Regions from separate parts of the Paenibacillus sp. CCS19 genome, predicted to be linked through region 2. Evidence: predicted binding sites of a transcription regulator. Region 2 holds the regulator's gene; each other region holds the start of a gene.
The links. Region 2 encodes NrdR, which represses ribonucleotide reductase genes. Its sites were predicted from a motif close to AACACNATATATNGTGTT; they were not measured.
Positions count from the first base shown of each region.

Region 1: a site for NrdR is predicted at 3,883-3,900, ahead of nrdI (class Ib ribonucleoside-diphosphate reductase assembly flavoprotein NrdI). Genes of this name have one in related genera too.
Region 3: a site for NrdR is predicted at 4,214-4,231, ahead of SBI19_RS05580 (adenosylcobalamin-dependent ribonucleoside-diphosphate reductase). Genes of this name have one in related genera too.

Region 1 is NZ_BTCK01000015.1:28,081-34,646, forward strand. It holds gene nrdF (class 1b ribonucleoside-diphosphate reductase subunit beta) at 350-1,300, opposite strand; gene nrdE (class 1b ribonucleoside-diphosphate reductase subunit alpha) at 1,357-3,441, opposite strand; gene nrdI (class Ib ribonucleoside-diphosphate reductase assembly flavoprotein NrdI) at 3,428-3,799, opposite strand; gene SBI19_RS12490 (ArsR/SmtB family transcription factor) at 4,615-4,977, opposite strand; gene SBI19_RS12495 (cation diffusion facilitator family transporter) at 5,141-6,304, shown strand.
Region 2 is NZ_BTCK01000011.1:45,249-51,814, reverse strand. It holds gene SBI19_RS10320 (stalk domain-containing protein) at 1-621, opposite strand, end outside; gene SBI19_RS10315 (hypothetical protein) at 769-1,167, opposite strand; gene SBI19_RS29645 (YhjD family protein) at 1,504-1,602, opposite strand; tRNA gene SBI19_RS10310 (tRNA-Ala) at 2,064-2,140, opposite strand; gene nrdR (transcriptional regulator NrdR) at 2,337-2,843, opposite strand; gene SBI19_RS10300 (alpha/beta-type small acid-soluble spore protein) at 2,960-3,175, shown strand; gene SBI19_RS10295 (lytic transglycosylase domain-containing protein) at 3,303-3,890, opposite strand; gene coaE (dephospho-CoA kinase) at 3,905-4,501, opposite strand; gene ytaF (sporulation membrane protein YtaF) at 4,528-5,238, opposite strand; gene mutM (DNA-formamidopyrimidine glycosylase) at 5,406-6,302, opposite strand; gene polA (DNA polymerase I) at 6,384-6,566, opposite strand, start outside.
Region 3 is NZ_BTCK01000004.1:198,580-205,145, reverse strand. It holds gene SBI19_RS05600 (YqzE family protein) at 1-69, shown strand, start outside; gene SBI19_RS05595 (hypothetical protein) at 60-1,034, opposite strand; gene SBI19_RS05590 (YqhG family protein) at 1,199-2,167, opposite strand; gene SBI19_RS05585 (DEAD/DEAH box helicase) at 2,164-3,981, opposite strand; gene SBI19_RS05580 (adenosylcobalamin-dependent ribonucleoside-diphosphate reductase) at 4,298-6,566, shown strand, end outside.

The DNA of each region.
Region 1 (6,566 bases), on a different contig from region 2:
TTTTATTTCCTGCACTCTTGCCGTTTTCAGTTGCGCGAACTATCGAAGGCTTATATTTCCTTCGCTTTTGCATTTTTCGACTATTATCTTGATATGTGCATCTATAATTGCATGGAGCGCCGCGACAAGCTTTAACTCGAATGAAATTGTCAATCCATGAGACTATTTGCTCTCCGTCTGTAGGCGCTGATTCTCCAGTCCTCTTTGAATGCATTCGCCCTTTGCACGGATCTGATACTGCGAGCTAAGACTAAGCTATAAAAGCTGCATCCTCCCAAACAAAAAGCCGCCGTCCACGGGAGTCCCGCAGACGGCGGCTATCGGCTGCCAATCTAATGATCTATTTCTATTAAAACTCGAAGTCCTCGTCGCGCAGCGTCTCGACGTTAAGCGTACGGACATAGCCGTTGCCCTTCTTGGAGAAGAAGTCGTGCTGCTTCGTCCGCGTGCTGATGCCGTTGAAGACGATCGGGTTGATGTCCTCTTCTTCGAAGCGCGGATCGAGACCGAGATTCATAAGTGCTTTGTTGCAGTTATAGCGCACGTAAGCATGTACGTCGTCTGCCAATCCGACTTCCGTGTACAGCTCGTTCGTGTATGCTTCTTCGTTCGCATGCAGCTTGTCGATGAGCGTATTCAGCTCTTCGTTCGCCTCTTGACGCTCTTCTGGCGTCAGGCCGCGATATACCTCTTGCGCGAGTACGCCAACGTACAGGCCGTGGATGCTCTCGTCGCGCAGAATAAGGTCGATAATCTCGCCGCTGCTCGTCATCTTGCCTTGACCGGCAAGGAAGAGCGGATAGAAGAAGCCGCTGTAGAACAAGTAGCTCTCGAGCAGCACCGACGCGGACAGCGCCAGGTACAAGCTCTTAGGCGTTTTAATATTGTTATAGTAGACCGAGATCCACTCCGCTTTGTTCTGAAGCTTCGGATGGCTCTTCACCCATGCGAAGACGCCGTCGATCTCTTCCGTCGTTGCAAGCGTCGTGAAGATGCTGCTGTACGATTTGGCATGGATCTGCTCCATCATGCCCATGAACGACAATACAGCCTTGCGCTGCAGTCCGTCGACATGCTCAACGATCTTCGGAATGCCTACGCCGCCTTGAATCGTGTCGAGCAGCGTCAGGCCGCCTAGCACCTTCATGTACAACTCGCGCTGCTTCTCGCTCAGCTCGATCCACGACATTTTGTCATCCGACAGCGGGATCTCCTCGTCCGTCCAAAATTGCATAATGTTCTGGTTCCAGAACGTCAACGTAAAGTCGTCGTCCGGTCTGTTCCAGTTAACAGCTTCCAATGCCATCGCTCAACCGTTCCTCTCTCTATATGAAAAGAGCCACGCTAACGCCGTCATTAGACGGCGCAGCTGATGCACTCCTCAACGCTCAGTCTGTTCGTCCGCGTGTAGTAGAGCGACTTAAGGCCCTTCTTCGCGGCATAAATATAGTAGCGCGACAGCTCACGTGTCGTAACGTCGCTATTAACATGCAGCACCGTCGAAATACCTTGGTCGATATGCTGCGAGATTTCGGCGATCATATCGATGACCTTCAGTTGGTCCATCTGATACGCCGACTTGTAGAAGAAGTAGTTATCCTGTGCCAGGTACGGCATCGGATAATACGTCGTCGAGTTCGCATACGTGCGCGTCTCGATATGTTCAACGACCGGCATAACGCTCGAAGTCGCATTTTGCACATAGGAGATGCTTTGCGTTGGCGCGATTGCCAGACGGTAAGCATGGTAAACGCCGTGCTTCATCACAAGCGCCTTCAGCTGTGCCCAGTCCTCAGGAGATGGAATGTGCATTTCGCCGAACAACTTGCTCGCGCGTTCTGTCTGCGGACGGTAGTCCGTCTCCAGGTAACGGTCGAAGTAGTTGCCGTTCGCATATTCGGATTGCTCGAAACCATGGAAGGTCACCCCGCGGTCGCGGGCGATCATCATGCTCTTCTCGAGCGAATAGTAGTTCATCATCATGAAGAACGTGCGTGCGAAGTCGCGCGCTTCTTCGCTCTCATAAGCGATTTTGTTCTTCGCGAGGTAGCCGTTCAGATTCATAGCGCCGAGGCCGACCGAGTGAAGCTCTTCGTTCGCCTTGCGTACGCCTGGTGCATTCGCGATCTTCGCCATGTCGCTGACGGACGTAAGTCCTTCGATGCCCTCGTGGACGGACTCTTTGATTTTGCCAAGATCCATGACGTTCACGATGTTAAGCGATGCAAGGTTGCAGCTAATATCGCGGCGGATGATGTCTTCTTGACCGTAATCGTTGATTTCGGACGTCTCCTGCAGCTGGAAAATCTCCGTGCACAGGTTCGACATTTTAATAGGACCGATTCCCTTGAGCGCATGATCGCGGTTAGCGTTCGTGCGGTTCATAATATATGGATAGCCCGATTCGAGCTGAATCATCGCAATCTTCACAAGCATGTCGCGCGCGCTCATAACCGTCTTCTTCTTCACGCGGTCGTCTGCGAGCAGCGTGTCGTACATTTCGTCGAGGTCCATGTCGTCCATATGAACGCCATATGCCTTATGCACCGAATGCGGTCCGAATACGATAAGCGGCTTGTTCTGTGCTGCCAGCTCGTAGAACTTGTTCGGTACGATCAGACCGATCGACAACGTCTTCAGGCGTGTCTTCTCGTCTGCGTTGATCTTCTTGCTGTCCAGGAACTCCATTACGTCCCAGCCGAAAATGTTGTAGTAGCCCGCTCCCGAGCCTTTGCGCTGACCCATCTGGTCCGCATAGGAGAACGCATCCTCCATCAGCTTCAGTACCGGCATAATGCCCTTCGCTGCGCCTTCAACGCCTTTGATAGCCTCGCCGCGTCCACGAAGCTTGGACAAGTTAACCGCTACGCCGCCGCCGATCTTGGACAGCTGCATGCAAGTGCCAAGCACATAGTTGATCGAGTTGAGCGAGTCATCCATCTCGAGCAGGAAGCACGATACCATCTCGCCGCGGCGGCTCTTGCCCGCATTGAGGAACGTTGGCGTTGCCGGTTGGAAACGCTGCTCCATCATCGCGCCAGCTAAGCGCATCGCTTTGTCGAAGTCGCCTTCGCCCAGATGCAAGGCTACCGTTGCTACACGGTCTGGATACTGCTCCATGTATTGCGAGCGATCATCGCTCTTCATCGCGTAGTCCGTGTAGAACTTCGATGCCGCCATGTACGAAGCGAATTGGAAGTTGAAGCCGTGCGTCTTGGTGAAGATCGCTTCAACCTGCTCCTTCGTGTACTGTTTATATACATCTTCGTAGAAGTCGTTATCAATCATATATTGGACTTGCTCGGTGTAGCTATTGAAGCGCATGCTCTTCGCAGCCACTTCCTCCATGAACGCCGCCACCGCTTCTTGATCCTTCTCCAGACGGAAGAATCCATCCTCATTACGCTGCATCAGCTCGTTATTAAGCTCAATATGCCGCAAGTTTATTCACTCCCTGCCGAAATTGATCGACGTCGCGTCCTGTACCCGACAGCTCGAATTTATGAATGACCGGAACATTGTATCGTTTCGAAATATCATCAGCGCTTCTGGCGAACGACTCTCCCCAGTTGCGGTTGCCGCTTGCCGACACACCCTTCAGCTGCGACTTGTTGCGGCGCAGAAATTTCTCGACTCGTTCCGGCACTTGTCCGAATCCAGTCGTGAACGTTACGAGTACGAATGGCTCGTCCACCATCATGTCACCTGCTTCTCCGTCGTCAAGCGAGACCGACTTCATATTCAGTTTTTCGACAAAGCGGCGGACGTTCCCCGTCCTCGAATCATACACAACCAGCATGTTATTATACCCTCCATATGTAGCAGCCTCTCTTGGCTACCAACTCTATTAAAATCAATATGTAGGTTGACTGAGACAATAATATATCTATATATTGTGCGTGTCAATGGTTCGAAGCCCGCATTTGGCAACAAAAAGTGCTTGACAATCGGAGAGCCCAATAGGGACAAGGCTTTACGGTTTTGTCTGACTTTTCTGTATCCAAAGGAGGGGGTATGACGGAGTTTGTCGATTCATCGGGAGGGCTATAGAAGTGAAAAACGAGGGTGTTTTTCATAAATGTGGGAATAAATTTGCAATGAAAAACAGTCTGTTTTTCATCAATAACAGCACCTACACAGCTTAATAAAATAACAAAGCGGCCTCCCGGCAACAGGAGACCGCCCATGTATCTCAATCTATTCCTTCTATATAGTACGCTTTCATTATTACAGCCTCATGCTGTTTAAGTCTGTATGAGTCCATTGGCAGCCTCTGCCGCTCGATAGTAAGATGCTTTGGGTTGATGAAGCTCGTCGAATAAAAATAGCCAGTTCCTGCGACCTTGGACCGAAAAAAAATCACTGAGCTACGTATAGTCGTCAGCAGCCCCCAGAACGTCATTCCCGTCAATATATTGTGGTACTCACGAAATAAACGGAATATCGCCTCTTACCGCTCGGCCTGCCTCTCCAACATCTCTGCTGTGGGCGCCGACAGATCGGTTCGACAATCCTCCCTAAGCTGCTCGGCTCATTACATGCACGACTGAAGCAAGCGCCGCATACGAATGCTCCTACAGCGAATGCAATGACCCGCTGTAGGCGACGCTATATTCAGTCATGCGCAAGATGCTGTCTAGTCAGCAAGAACAGCTGCTCGATATGCGTATCATCTAAGGAGTAGTAGACCATCTTGCCTTCCTTGCGACGTTTCACGATACGTAGATTGCGCAAATAACGCAGCTGGTGCGAGACAGCCGACTGCCCCATGCCAAGCGCTTCGGTCAGATCATGCACGCACAGCTCCTGTATGGATAGCGCATGAATCATTCGAATTCGTGTGGGATCGCCAAGCGCCTTGAACAGTTCAGCCATCGCTGATGCTGCTCCGTCCTCCAGCAGCTCGTTTCTGACCCGTTCCGCCGTTTCGGGTCCTGCGCCCTCGCATATCGGCTCGCATTTGTCCAACGTGTCCATCGTAATGTCACCACCTGCTCCCTATTATACATGTAAATACGTATGCGTTGTCATGCTGCTTGTTTCGCTATCTTAGGCTTGCGAATAACTTCTTCCACTGGTATGATGAGGTTAATTAATATATGAGCAAGTATTCATATGTTCATTTTGGAGGGCGATGCACATGACCAGCCGTGAGAACGATGCTCGGCATAATCATACCGAGCACACGAATAGTACACCCGATCAAACTCAGCATGACCATCACAGCGAAGATCATACACATGAAAGCTGCGGTCAGCATCAGCATGATGAGGCACCTACGCAGGCTCAAGCTCATATTCACAGCGATTCATGCTCCCATTCTACAGGGCACAAGCATGCTCATTCGCATCAGGGGCGCAACCATCACGGCCATTCGCACAATCATCACGGGCACAGCCACCACGGACATTCGCACCATGGGCATGTTCATGGCGGCTCGGGCAATCGGCAAGGACTTGCGATTGCGCTTTGCATTACCGGCGGCATCATGGTGCTCGAATTCGTCGGCGGCTTGCTGACGAATTCGCTCGCTCTGCTCAGCGACTCCGGTCATATGTTGAGCGATACAGCTGCGATCGCGCTCAGCCTGCTCGCTTTCTGGTTCGCCGCGAAGCCGGCAACTGCAGCGAATACGTACGGCTACCACCGCTTCGAAATTTTAGCTGCTTTGTTCAACGCGCTGACGTTGTTCGTCATTGCCGGTATGATTGCCGTTGAGGCCTACCACCGCCTGAGTGAGCCGCCGGACGTAGCCGGCTTGCCGATGATGGCTATTGCCGCTGTCGGTCTGTTGGCCAACCTGATTAGCGCGTGGGCGCTTATGCGCAAAGGCGATGTCGAGCACAACTTGAACGTTCGATCCGCTTATTTGCACATTCTCGGCGATGCGCTTGGCTCTGTCGGCGCTATCGTCGCAGCGCTGCTCGTAGCGTTGTTCGGCTGGAATTGGGCCGACCCGATCGTCAGCGTCCTTGTTGCGCTGCTTATTCTGCGCAGCGCATGGGGCATTCTGAAATCGGTCATTCACATCCTAATGGAAGGTACGCCTGAAGGCATCGACTCGGAAGAAGTCCGCCAAGCGCTGCTAGGTGTACCCGGCGTGCGGGACATTCACGATCTGCACATCTGGACGATCACATCCGGACTTCCTGCGATTAGCGGCCATCTGCTCGTGCAGGAGCATATCGATTGCCAACACGTTCTGCGTGAGGCGCTTGCCAAGCTCGAGTCGCAATTCGGACTGACGCATGCGACCTTGCAGATTGAGAAGTCAGACGGGATGCATTCACCGCTTAGCGTATAGGGGCTCCTGCCCCTTTAGACCCCGTTGTTTCATTTCGAATGAATTTTTTCAAACTGTCTAAACCAGATTTCCTACCCACCCAAACCCTCCCTGCAAGGGAGGGCCCCAAAGGGCCTGTGCCCTCTGGACTCCTCACAAGGACGGTATCTTGGTTGAATGGATCGCACGCCCGCTCTTGCCGCATCCGCGGCAAAGCTAATGGTTCGTGGTATCTGGACACGGTCAGTCGGCCGCATACTTATTTCGCACATATTCATCTGTC
Region 2 (6,566 bases):
GCCGTCAATTACTACGGAAGTGGTGGGATCTTCCGCTGCGAGGGTCTTTACCTCGTTCTTTTTACTAACTGTCGACTGGGCAGCATAATCCAAGTTAGTTTCCATTCCCGTACTTTGCTTAATCCTTGCGATGGTCTCGGTTATAGTTCCGCCGGATCTAAGAGTCGAAAGCCCATCTGATCCATAAAGTTTGGCTACCTTCTCGGTTTCTTGAATGATTGGTTTTAACGAAGCTACATCTGAAAAGCCAAAGGGAGAGCTCGCCTTCGCATCAATCTTTTCAAGGCTATCCAATATATTTGTCAGTGCTATAGGTGTCCAGCCTGACTCTTTGATAACTTTAACAGCAAGACATAGATTGGCAATTAAAGCTTGTTCATCTTCCTGATAATTAACAATTTGCTGCGCCGCGGCGACTGGTTGGGTGGTCGGGTTAGATGTTGCTGCCGAAGCCATATTTACCCCGCTGAAAGCAAATGCCCCAAGCAACACTGAACCGATCAACATACTTTTTATGACGAAGCTGAATGTTCGCTTGGCAGATTTCTGCCTAGAATAAACTGTGGTCATATGAACCTGGGTCTCATTATTAATGTTGCGGGTATCAGCCCATTTTACCATTAGACTCATCCCTCTCATATTGGATTTACTGCTTATACCAAGTTGTAAATTTTCTTAGAAATTCAGTGCTGAAGTTTCATGAATTTTTTAACTTAAAATAAAACGGATCGCCTTATATCGTGATGGCGATCCGTTAGTCTAAATTATTTAATTGACTGTCCTTTCGGTAATACGATTAAAGCAGTTATCACAAATTACTTTCCAACAACCTACCTGCTGCCGAAGCTCACCACGATCACCGCATTTTTCACAAGTCCCTATGGAGCGCTCTTGGTATTTGACGATCAAATCAGAAACTTCGGGAAGAGGATTTCGAGTGTAGATACTCAATGCACCGAATTTTTGCTTGATCTGGGCGAAATCCACGGACACCTCAAGAGCCTTCGCATGGTAAACCCCTTCAATATCGAAGAATAGTTCATGAATCAAATTATACCAGCCATCTCCGATATCGAAACCGTATCGAGACCAAAGGTTATCTGCTTCCTGAGGAGCTCTTGTCCAAGGGAACCGTTCAAAGAGTTGCTGTTGAAGTTCTTTCCTCACAATTATTCTCTCCCTCTTATCTTCATCCCTGACTGACTTAAATATAGGTCTGCGATCTTTGAATTGATACCATTTCCTGTGATTGACCCAAAATCCCAAATGAAATAATTTAACAAATAGAAAGCAGGTTAGCCGAAAGGTTTTGAAGATATTGTAAATTTATTTGTGTATTCTAGCGTACTTGTTTTAACTGTTCAAGTGTTTTCAGATAGAGATTTGAAATTTATCTCAAAATAAAACGCAGCTCTCCCGATGCGAATGTTAATGCCCGTTTCCTTCATAACACGCATTCTCATATGTTGATCCAGTTCTGACAGGAATTTCTCCTGTTGATACTCAGTGAGCTTTAACTTGGTCAACTTCAATTGCCTTTATGTCGTGTTCCAACACATCAAGCATTACCGGAAGTATGATGCTGTCTTTAACCAATTGAATGTCATCTTCGGATTATAGAGGTGCAGGACTCATGAGATACCCCAAGCTAGGATCGACTGCGCCGCGAGTATACGAACAAGTTTACATACTCGCGCCGCATTTTGACTAAAGCAAAATGCCTTTTGAGTATTGCCTTGAATAGACCGCACCTGTATCTTCCGCTGTGTGATTCGATTAGTGCGGTCAATATATACAACTCTCAATTTGCATACCCCATACACTTTGAAGGGATAGGATCATGTCTCACCAATAAACAGAACATTTGTTCCCATCCTTTATAATACTCATTGCAAGAACAAATATTCGTATTGGCAATGGCGAAATTTTTCTCAAAATCATGAAATAAAAAAATGATCCCCTGTGGAGGATCACCTATGTATGAACTTCTATGACTCGAAAGGATTCAGTTAACGAAAGTAACAAAAAAAAAACGGCATTTCTGCCGTTTTGGTTGAAGGTGTTGGTGGAGAATAGGGGGCTCGAACCCCTGACCTCTTCGCTGCCAGCGAAGCGCTCTCCCAGACTGAGCTAATTCCCCACGTATTAGTTCTTAGTACTTTATTTTGGGTGCTAAACTGGTAAGAGTGTTCTCCCAGCTGAGCTAAGGCCCCGTGAGCTGCGTAACGCAGCCAAATGTCATCATTAGGAAAATATTAGCATGCAGCTAAGAAAAGTGTCAATCTACATTCTCTATTGACTGATCACGCTAACTTCATCCCATTTGACCCGCCATTCTAGTCCTTCGATCCGCCGATACCGCCGATACCGCTTGCTCCACCCGTCAATGGGTGCTTGGATAGCAGCGAGTTGAGTTCCTTCATGAACATGTCGATGTCCTTGAATTGGCGGTATACCGAGGCGAAGCGGACGTATGCGACTTCGTCGACCGGATAGAGCTGCTGCATGACAAGCTCGCCGATAATACGGCTCTCGATCTCAGCGTGTGCCGTCGTGCGAAGCTCCTTCTCGACCTCCGAGACGACGACTTCCAGCTTCTCCGCAGGAACTGGACGCTTCTCGCATGCGCGAATAAGTCCGCGCAGCAGCTTCTCGCGGCTGAATTCTTCGCGGCTTCCGTCCTTCTTAATTACGATGAGCGGTGTTTCCTCGATCATCTCGAAAGTCGTGAAGCGGCGGCTGCACTTCTCGCATTCACGTCTGCGACGAATCGATTTGTTCTCGTTAGCCGGCCTCGAATCGAGCACCTTGGAGCCGGCGTAATCACAATATGGACATCTCATATAAGGAATCCTCCAAGACGCTAGGTCAACTTTTTTTGCAATTCCATTCGTTTCCTGTAATGAAGTTTGTAATAACGCACATAATACAGTTACCAACCGCAAGGAGGTGAACGACAATGAGCCAAGGTAACAGCAACCAACTCGTAGTACCACAAGCTTCTGCTGCACTCGACCAACTGAAATATGAGGTTGCAGCTGAACTGGGTATCTCCCTTTCGCAAGACGGCTACTACGGTAACCTCACGACGAAAGACGCAGGCTCCATCGGGGGCAGCATCACTCGTAAGCTCGTGCAAATCGCTGAGCAATCGCTCGCAGGCACGACTCGCTAATGTCTTCTAGACATGCTTGGGACAGCGCCCACTAAGACGAACCGTCTTGGTGGGCTTGTCCATGACACCCTCACCAACTACGCTGTACCTTCACCTCAAAGCAGCATGCACGCTCGCTCAAGCCTTCCTAACCGACTTTCTGCTCAGCGAACTCCGGATACAATTGTTTATATTTATTATAATAATAAAATACCCGTTGTACATAGTGCCGCGTCTCGCCATAAGGAATATTGCTTACCGATTCCTTGGTACCGTCCCACGTCCCGTTGTTCAGCCATTTGCTTACATTGCCCGGTCCTGCATTGTAAGCGGCTACCGCAACGGTTGTGTTGTCGTTAAACTGTTTATGCAAGCTGCTCAAGTACCAAGATCCAATCTGGATACTTACATCTGCACGGTGCCGGAGCGTATCCTCTGACACGTTCGCGAATCCTGCCTTCTGTATAATCCAGTCAGCCGTATCCGGCATAATCTGCATCAAACCAAGGGCGCCTTTCTTGGATTCCTTGCCTGTCGAGAAATTCGTCTCTACCCGGATGATCGCTGCAATAAGCAGCGGATCAAGATCGTAATTCAACGCGCTGGCCCGTATATCTGCTTGGTAGTGAATCGGATACATCCATTTGCCTATCCAATCCGATCGGATGAACAGGAATGCAAGGAACCCAATGATGAGCAGCAGAAACAGTCGCTTTCGCTTCCGACGTCGTCTCATAATGACAGCCCCTTCTACTTACGCCTAAGCAGTTCCCATAGCTGCTGAACTTGCTTCCGTGTCTCCTCCAGCGTCCCGCTGTTATCAATGACCCAATCGGCCATACTGCGCTTCTGCTCAATATCCATCTGCAGCCCAATCCGCCTCTCCGCTTCCTCCGCCGACAGTCCGTTGCGATTCATCAACCGCTCCAGCTGTACGTGATGCGGCACATAAACGACGATAACGCCCTCATATGAGGATTGCTGCTTGGTCTCCAATAATAACGGGATATCTGCAACTATGATTGGATTAGCTTCAAGTCGTTCGGCCTGCTCCATCTGCTCTCTCATCCGCTGACGAATGGCTGGATGGGTAATCGCCTCCAGCTCGCGCAAACGTTCAGCTTGTCCGAACACAATGCTGCCCAGCGCCGGCCTGTTCAGTGTTCCATCCTCGCTCAGTACAGCTTGTCCGAACTTCTCTACAATTGCTTGCAGCGCCGGCTCGCCAGGAAGAACGACCTCTCTGGCCACCCGGTCGGCATCGACGATGTGCGCGCCAAGCTCAGTGAGCATTGCTGATACTGTGCTTTTGCCGCAGGCGATGCCGCCGGTTAACCCGATTCTCATACCTGTACCCCTCTCGTCCATGACAGCTAGAACAGCTTTATAATTCCCATCACAATTAGCATCATTCCAGGCAGCGCGGACAATGCCTGCATGCCCCGCCAGCCTGCATATTTGAACCCGACACGCATTCCTGCAACTAGAAATACCGCACTGGATAACGCAATCGCAACAGCCGTCACAGTCGGATGAAGACCGATCATAGCCGCTCCGAGACCAGCGCCGAATGCATCGAAAGATAAGGCAACGCCGAGCAGCACCGCTTCCGATGCCGAGATACTGCCAGACTTATCTACGTCCGCCACTTGCGGCTTACGCAAAATTTGAATGACAATGCCAAGCTGCTTAAGCTCCAAGCTTACGAGGGTTTTGCCGCTGGCTGCATCGTATTCGGACTCTACAGACACAATCGCAGCCTCAGGGATCGAGTCGCTTTCACCTTCGGTTTCTTGTGCACGGTCCCGCTCTCGACTGCGTTTCAGCTGCAGCAGCGCCCATACGCCAATCGCAATAAGAATCGATGCACCAATAATACGGGCAACAACAGGTGACAAGTAGTCCGTAATGAACCCGCCGACTGCCATCGACAGCCAGATCACAATGCCGGAGCAGCAGGCGATAATAATGACGGAAATAATTGGAATTCGGATGCGCCGCAGTCCATACGTTACGCCAACGCCGAAGCCGTCAAGGCTGACGGCGAACGACAGCAGCAGCAGTGAAGCCAAATGCGCGAACAACCGTTGTCCCTCCCCGCTTAAGGACCGTTCCAATCCGCACGCTGACAACGATGCGAACAGCCGTGCGTGGAACAATCGCCTATGTCGATAGACCATCATATGCGGGGATATTGCGCATGTGCCAACCGCAGGTCCGCGGTTAACTCGTCAGATCGGCGTGCACATCCTTAATGAATTTTCGGTGAACTGCCTTTCGGCCGCTTTTGCCGGCCAGCCTTCTTCGCGGAAGCGCCTCGCGGCTTAGGCTGACACTTGGGACAAATATGGGTGCCGCGGCCGCCGAGAACGAACTTCTCGATCGTCGTGCCGCATGTCTGGCAAGGTTCTCCGCCACGTCCATAAGCAAGCAGCGAGTGCTGGAACATCCCCATCTCGCCTTGCCCATTCACATAAGACTTGATAGACGATCCACCCGCTTCAACCGCCCTGCCGAGCGTATCGCGAATCGCATCGTACAATCGAGCCCATTCCGCTGGCTTCAATGAATCAGCGGTACGCTCGGGGTGGAGCCCCGCCAGAAACAGCGCTTCATCCACATAGATGTTGCCAAGACCAACCACATACGCTTGATCCAGCAGCAGCGGCTTCAGCTTGGTCGTTCGTTTGCCTAACACCTCACGCAGCGCTTGCAGCGTGAACGTCTCGCCCAATGGCTCTAGTCCAAGCTTATTCAGCGGGGGCAGTGCCCATTCCTCGCCTGGCGCGAATAAGTCCATCGTGCCGAACTGCCTGACATCCTTATAACGAAGCTCTGTTCCATCTGTAAAATGAAAAATAACATGCGTGTGCGTCTCGATCGGCTCGTCCGCCCGGTAGACACCATACCGTCCCTCCATCCGAAGATGGGAGACGAGAATAAGATCGTCCATGACGATCCGTATAAATTTCCCCCGCCGCTCTACCGAGCGCATCGTCTGTCCGGCTAGCGCGCCAGCGAACTCGACAGGCTCGGAGGGGCGTCTTATAATACGCGGCAAGCTCACCGTAACGTCTTCGATCGTCTTGCCTGCGACCAATTGATTCAATGTTCGGCAGACTGTCTCTACCTCTGGCAATTCTGGCATGTTGTAATCACCTCATTGCCCATTATACCTCATCCGTACGGACAGTTGGATGGCGCATAACATTTTGATACATTCCAATTCCTACTTCGCCTCATACCAGCTATGGCCGTAGCTGACGTCTGCCTTCAGCGGCACGTCAAGCTCAATCGCGCTTTCCATCACTTCTGGCACAAGCTTCTTCATCGTCTCTAATTCATCCTCAGGCACTTCGAAAACAAGTTCGTCATGCACCTGCAGCAGCATGCGGCTCTTCAGTCCGCGAGC
Region 3 (6,566 bases), on a different contig from region 2:
GGATGGAAGAGCCGGCATGCGGAACATAAGCACAACCAAGGGCAATCTAAAGCACAAACTCATCGATAGAAGCTGCCCGCAGGGGACAGATCAGATAACCCAATATAACGAAGCTCGCTGCTGCGCCCGGTTCCTTCAGGATCGGGCTCTTCGAGCGCCAAATACAATGCGTTGTTCGACCATTGTTGGTAGCCTACAACTCCCCATACGAAAGTAGCGGTATGATCATACAGCTCGGCCACATAGCGGATGGGCGTATTCGCTTCGAGTGGTTTCGTTAACTGCTCGACATATTTGACCTTCATGGCCGTGTTCGTCAGCCAAGGCAGCTCGGCATAGATGTCGAACGACGATCCGTAATGGTCGCGATACACTTTAGACCGAATGCCCGCAGAGATGGGGAATGGCGCTGCTGCGGCTTTCTGTACGACTTTCGTGGTACTGCGCCATGTTGAATCGGTTGTTGGCAAAATATCCCCGGTCGCAGCGTCTGCAAACAGCACCTCTCGATCCGCAGTCACAATCCTCCAAACCGCAAGCACGCCGCTAACATAAAGCCGCTCCGCATGGAAGGAGGCTGTTTCTTTATCCGTACTTCCTTGAGCGATAACCCCTTGCCGCATAAGGGACAGCTTCAACGTTTCGGAATCGAACAGCGGCCGATTGCCGGCGCCATATTCGCCAAGTGAGAACCCGCCGCTTTCCGTTGCATGAACGATCATATATCCAACTTTATTGCCGCCCGCTGTAATCGATACATACCAGGAATGGGTGCCTGGCCCAAGCGGCTCGACCGTAAATTCAGCGCCGGACCATGCGGCGAACGGCTGCTGCTTGGCAAGCTCGTCCATCCAGGTCTGGATTTGATCGGATAAGCGTTTCTTCTCTTCCGGTGTTTGAGGCTTGATCGGCTGCGACGATTGAACAGGGAAAGCCTGCTGATCAGCCGAGGCGATTGCGAGGCTTGCCGTACTTGGCAGCAAAGCAGCGCATGCCACGATAACGAACAGCTTCTTCGTATGACGAAACCGCATAGTATCTCCGCCTTTCACTTCATATGAAGCCGCTTACGTTCCTTCTCATTGTAGTGGACAAGCTTCCGAGAACGCTGTTGGAAGCTGTCGCGCGGAAGTAAGCGGCATTGGTTCTATTTTTGCCGTAAAGCTGCGAAACCCGTCAGCCGTTTAGCGAATATAGCTTAATCGATGCCAGCCAGGTGAAAAATGCCGCAGTTGATGGCGGACGCTGTCACGCGAGGCTCGTACTGCCAACGAATTTCGGCTTGCCGCTTCTCGTATTGCTCAGCAATCGACGGTTTATTCTCTTCAAGCGCTGAAGCAATGAGCGGCTCATAATAATTCTGGATCCGCTCCAGCTCCTCATCCAGCCGTTCACGAGCTTGCGCTGCCCAGCTGTAATCCTGGCCCTTCAGCTTGCGCTCGATCGTCTGCTCGATGGTCGAAAGCGCTTTGCCAAGAGACAGTCCATTCTTCGTAATATGGACGTTCGGCGGCAGCTTCGGCGTCATCTTCAGCTCCAGCAGACGGTCGTGGAATCGCTCGACGCATTGTCCGGATGCAAGCGACACACCAAAGGAATACAGCTCTTCACGCTTGCGGTCGCTGGCGAATTCCACCTTCAGGTTGACGCCGAGCCACGCCGTATACGGCGTCGAATCATAAGGCATCAGATGCTTGCGTTCAGGCTCTTGGAACAGATAGACATAGCTGCCTGCGGCTTGGCTCGCATCGAACAGCTGATCCAATCTGCGCGAGCCAAAATGCATTTCTTCCCGCGGCATACGAATCGTATTGACCTCGCCATGGACGAAACCAAAGGAGCGGGCAAGCGCTGCTTCGGCTGCGGAAGCAAGAGGATCGTCCGGTTTCTGCTGATGTTTCTGCTGCGCTTGCAGCTGCTGTTGTTCAAGAGCGGCAGCCTCGGCGGCATCGTATTTCACACGGTCGGTGACCAGCAACATGGACATCGTCTCCGGATCGGCGCCGGTTCGATCGACGAAGCTCCAATAATAGGGGCGATTCGTTAATGCTCGGTCGGCTGCCGGCGATAGTTTCACTTTGAAGTGGGCCGGCGATTTCTCAAGGATGGTGCAGTCCATCGCGTCGAGAAACCGCTGCACATATCGGTGCACTTGACGCTCGTTCATTGGCTGGCCTCCATCGAGATCGTTTGACCAACCGCATCTAGCAGCCCGCCGAGTGCATCTTCCTCTTCGATGACGTCCGATTGGACCTCATCGCGGATGCGGTTGAGCGAATCGCCAAGACCGCTGATTCGACGTTGCAGATCGGTGCTGTCGCCTGCTTCTGCTACCAGCTTCGCAATCTGCTGCTCGATCGACAGCTCCTGCTTTTCGAACCTTTCGAGGATGTGATCCAGTTCGCCGATGACAAGCTCGAACAGGTTGATTTTCTCATGCAGAAGGGAAACAATATGCTCTTCAATCGTCCCAAGCGTACACAAGTTGTAGATCCGCACATCATGCTGCTGACCAAGCCTGTGAACACGGCCGATCCGCTGTTCGACGCGCATCGGATTCCATGGCAGGTCGAAGTTGATCATATGGTGGCAGAACTGCAGATTAATCCCTTCGCCGCCAGCTTCGGTTGCGATCAGCACCTGTGCACGTCCGCGGAACAAATCCATCATCCAATCCTTCTTGCCGCGGTTCATACCGCCCCGATATGGGACGGCGTACAAGCCATTCGAACGGAAGTAGTTGAGCAAATATTCCTGCGTCGCCCGATATTCCGTGAAGATGATGACTTTATCATCAATCTCACGAATGAGCTCCATCGCTTTCTCGGCCTTCGTATTGGAAGTGATGGCGCGAATGTTCTCGACGAGACCCCATATCTTCGCACGGAGCGGGGAATCCTCGGCTGTCTTCTTGAACAAATTAACGAGCGTCACGAAGACGGCGTCGCGGCTGGAGCATACTTCCCGCTGCAGGGTAACGAGCGACAGCATGCTGGCCATGTCGGCAATCGTCTCTACAACGCGCTCCTTGACGAAGGCGGTAACGCCATCGTACAGCGCCTTCTCTTCAGGCGACAGCGCAAGCGGGATGTTGCGAACGATCCGTTTCGTGAAGTGGATGCCGCCATCGCCGCGTCGATTACGAATCATGACGGCGGACAGCGCTTCTTGGAGCTGATCCTCATTCTTCGGCAGACGTTTGTCGACGACGAAGTTCGCCGCGAATTCGCTCTGACCGCCGAGCTGGCCGGGCTTGAGCAATGTAATGAGGTTATACAGCTCGTCCAGATCGTTCTGCACCGGCGTTGCGGTGAGGAGCAGGCAATATTTTTTGCTCATCTGATTGACGAATTGGTAGTTCGTTGTTTTCTTATTCTTCAACTTGTGAGCTTCGTCGATAATAAGCATGTCGTAATCTTGGGCTAGAAGCTTCTCGCGATGCGGGTCCCGCTTGGCGGTATCCATGGACGCTACCACGATGTCGTACTGCCAGGTATGCTCTTTCTTCTGGGCGACAGCGGAAATGCCGAACTTCTGGTTCAGCTCCCGTACCCATTGCAGCACAAGCGATGCCGGCACGAGAATGAGCGCGCGCTTCACCAGCCCGCGGACCATATATTCTTTGAGCACAAGTCCTGCTTCGATTGTTTTGCCAAGACCAACTTCGTCAGCCAGAATGGCCCGGCCGCCCATCTCGTGAAGCACTTTGCTGGCGGTAGTTATTTGGTGAGGCATCGGTTCTAACGATGGGAGACAGCGAAGACATCGCAGCTCGTCAAAGCTTGTTACCTGCTTCGCTTGTTCAGCCTCTACCGCCAATTGATAGAGCTGCCAGTTATCCCATGGGCCGTTGCGGTTCAATCTGGCTTGCAGCTCGTCGAACCAGGACCGGTCAAACTGCCATTCTACGAGCGGATGCAGCTTGCCTCTCGCGGCTGGTTCGGAGCGTGACGGATTCGTCGGTTGGTTCGGTTGCAGCATAGATGAGCTCCCTTCCTGCCACGTTGTGGGTATGTGATTGCTCTAGTATGGCCTTGCTTTCGGCAATTCATAAGAGGGTGGAAAGTCAAGGTGCGATATCGTGTGAAATATCGACATTGGACGAGCTTTCTTGAGCAAATTGCAGGATGGTGGCGAAAATGTGCATAGAATGGGTTAAATCGGCTTGTACACGCCATGTGTATCTATATTTAGTATAGTATAATGGTATTCGCACACAATATATGGTATCGACTTCATACAATATAGCTGATTCATACGGGCAGCGGAACACGAATTCGGGGAGGATGTCGGACGGATGGTTAAAGCGGGAAGCAATCGGCTTGAAGGGCTGAGCGAGAAAATATTTTTGGATCGTTATGCATGGAAGAATGCAAATACGAACGATACGAAGGTCGGGGACGTTGTACTCGTATTAACGAAAGACGATCCTAAATTTCCTACGAAGGAAGTCGGCGAAGTCGTAGCGCGCGAAGGCAAACGTGTAACGGTTAAGCTGCGCAGCGGTGATACAGTGGAATCGTCGGTTGAGAAGCTGACGTTGACCGTCGAGAAAACACCGGAGGAAATGTGGGATCGTCTCGCAGGCGCAATGGCATCGGTAGAGAAGGCTGACAAGCAGAAGGAATGGGCGGATAAGTTCCGTTACATTCTCGATGATTGGAAGCTTGTGCCGGGCGGCCGCATCGCAGCTGGCGCCGGTGCCAGCGAAGAGCTGACGCTGTTCAACTGCTACGTCATTCCTTCGCCGAAGGACAGCCGCGGCGGCATTATGGCGACGCTCTCCGAGATGACGGAAATTATGGCACGCGGCGGCGGTGTAGGCATCAACTTGTCTTCGCTTCGTCCTCGTCGCGCAATCGTTGCTGGCGTGAACGGTTCCTCCAGCGGCAGTGTATCGTGGGGCGGCTTATTCAGCTATACGACAGGCCTGATCGAGCAAGGCGGCAGCCGCCGCGGCGCGCTGATGCTTATGATCAACGACTGGCATCCTGATCTGCTTGATTTCATTACGGTGAAGCAAACGCCAGGCCAAGTGACGAACGCGAACCTGTCGGTATGCGTCAGCAACGGCTTTATGAAAGCAGTCAAAGAAGATTTGGATTGGGAGCTTGTGTTCCCAGATACGAAGACGCCGGGTTACGACGAGCTGTGGGACGGCGATCTGGAGAAGTGGAAATCGGCGGGTCATCCGGTTATTCACTACAAAACGGTTCGTGCACGCGAAGTGTGGCATACGATTATCGAGTCAGCGTGGAAATCTGCAGAGCCAGGCGTCGTATTCATGGAATACTACAACCAGATGTCGAACAGCTGGTACTTCAATCCGATCATCTGTACGAACCCATGCGGCGAGCAAGGCCTTCCGGCTTGGGGCGTCTGCAACCTGTCGGCGATCAACCTGTCGAAGTTCTACGACGAGACGACGAACGATGTGGATTGGAAAGAGCTGAGCCGCGTAACGCGCTGGTCGGTTCGTTTCTTGGATAACGTTATCGACAAGACGCCTTACCACTTCCCTGAGAATGAAGCGAATCAGAAGAAGGAACGCCGTGTCGGTCTCGGAACGATGGGGCTGGCGGAGCTTATGATCAAGCTGGGCGTTCGTTACGGATCTGCTGAATCGCTCGCGTTCCTCGATAAATTGTATGGCTTCATCGCACGGGAATCTTATTTGGCTTCGTCGGATATCGCTGCAGAGAAAGGTTCGTTCGAGGCATTCGATGCGGAGCTGTATCTGCAGAGCGGATTTATGCAAAATATGGTGGAGGAATATCCAGAGGTTGGCGATGCAGTCGAGAAGAATGGCGTGCGTAACGTAACGATCATTACGCAGGCACCGACTGGCAGCACGGGTACGATGGTTGGCACATCGACCGGCATCGAACCTTACTTCGCTTTCGAATATTATCGTCAGAGCCGTCTCGGCTTCGACAAGCAGCTTGTGCCGATCGCGCAGGAATGGATCGATGCGAACCCTGGTCAAGAGCTGCCGGCGTATTTCGTAACGTCGATGAGCCTCTCCGCCCAAGATCATATCCGCGTGCAAGCAGCGATTCAGCGCTGGGTAGACAGCTCGATCTCGAAAACGGCGAATGCGCCGAACGACTTCACGGTGGAAGAGACGAAGGAGCTGTACGAGCTCGCATTCGATCTCGGCTGCAAAGGCGTAACGATCTATCGCGACGGCAGCCGCGATGTGCAAGTGTTGTCCACATCGTCGAAGGAAGAGAAGAAAGAAGAGGTTGCTGCACCAGCACCAGTGGCACAGGCGGATGAAGCAGTTGCAGCGACGGCAGCAGCATCGGCTGTTACGGATAGCTCGGCGGTTGGTCAACTAAACACAACGCTTAACGCAAGCGTAACACCGCAGCAAGAGCAAGTGTTCGACAAAGAATATAAGCGCCGTCCGCAAGTGCTGCGCGGTGCAACTTATAAAGTCAACACGCCATTCGGCATGGCGTACATTACGATCAACGATATGAACGGAACGCCAAGCGAAATCTTCCTGAACGTCGGCAAAGCCGGCTCGGACGTCTTCGCAATGGCTGAAGCACTCGGTCGCG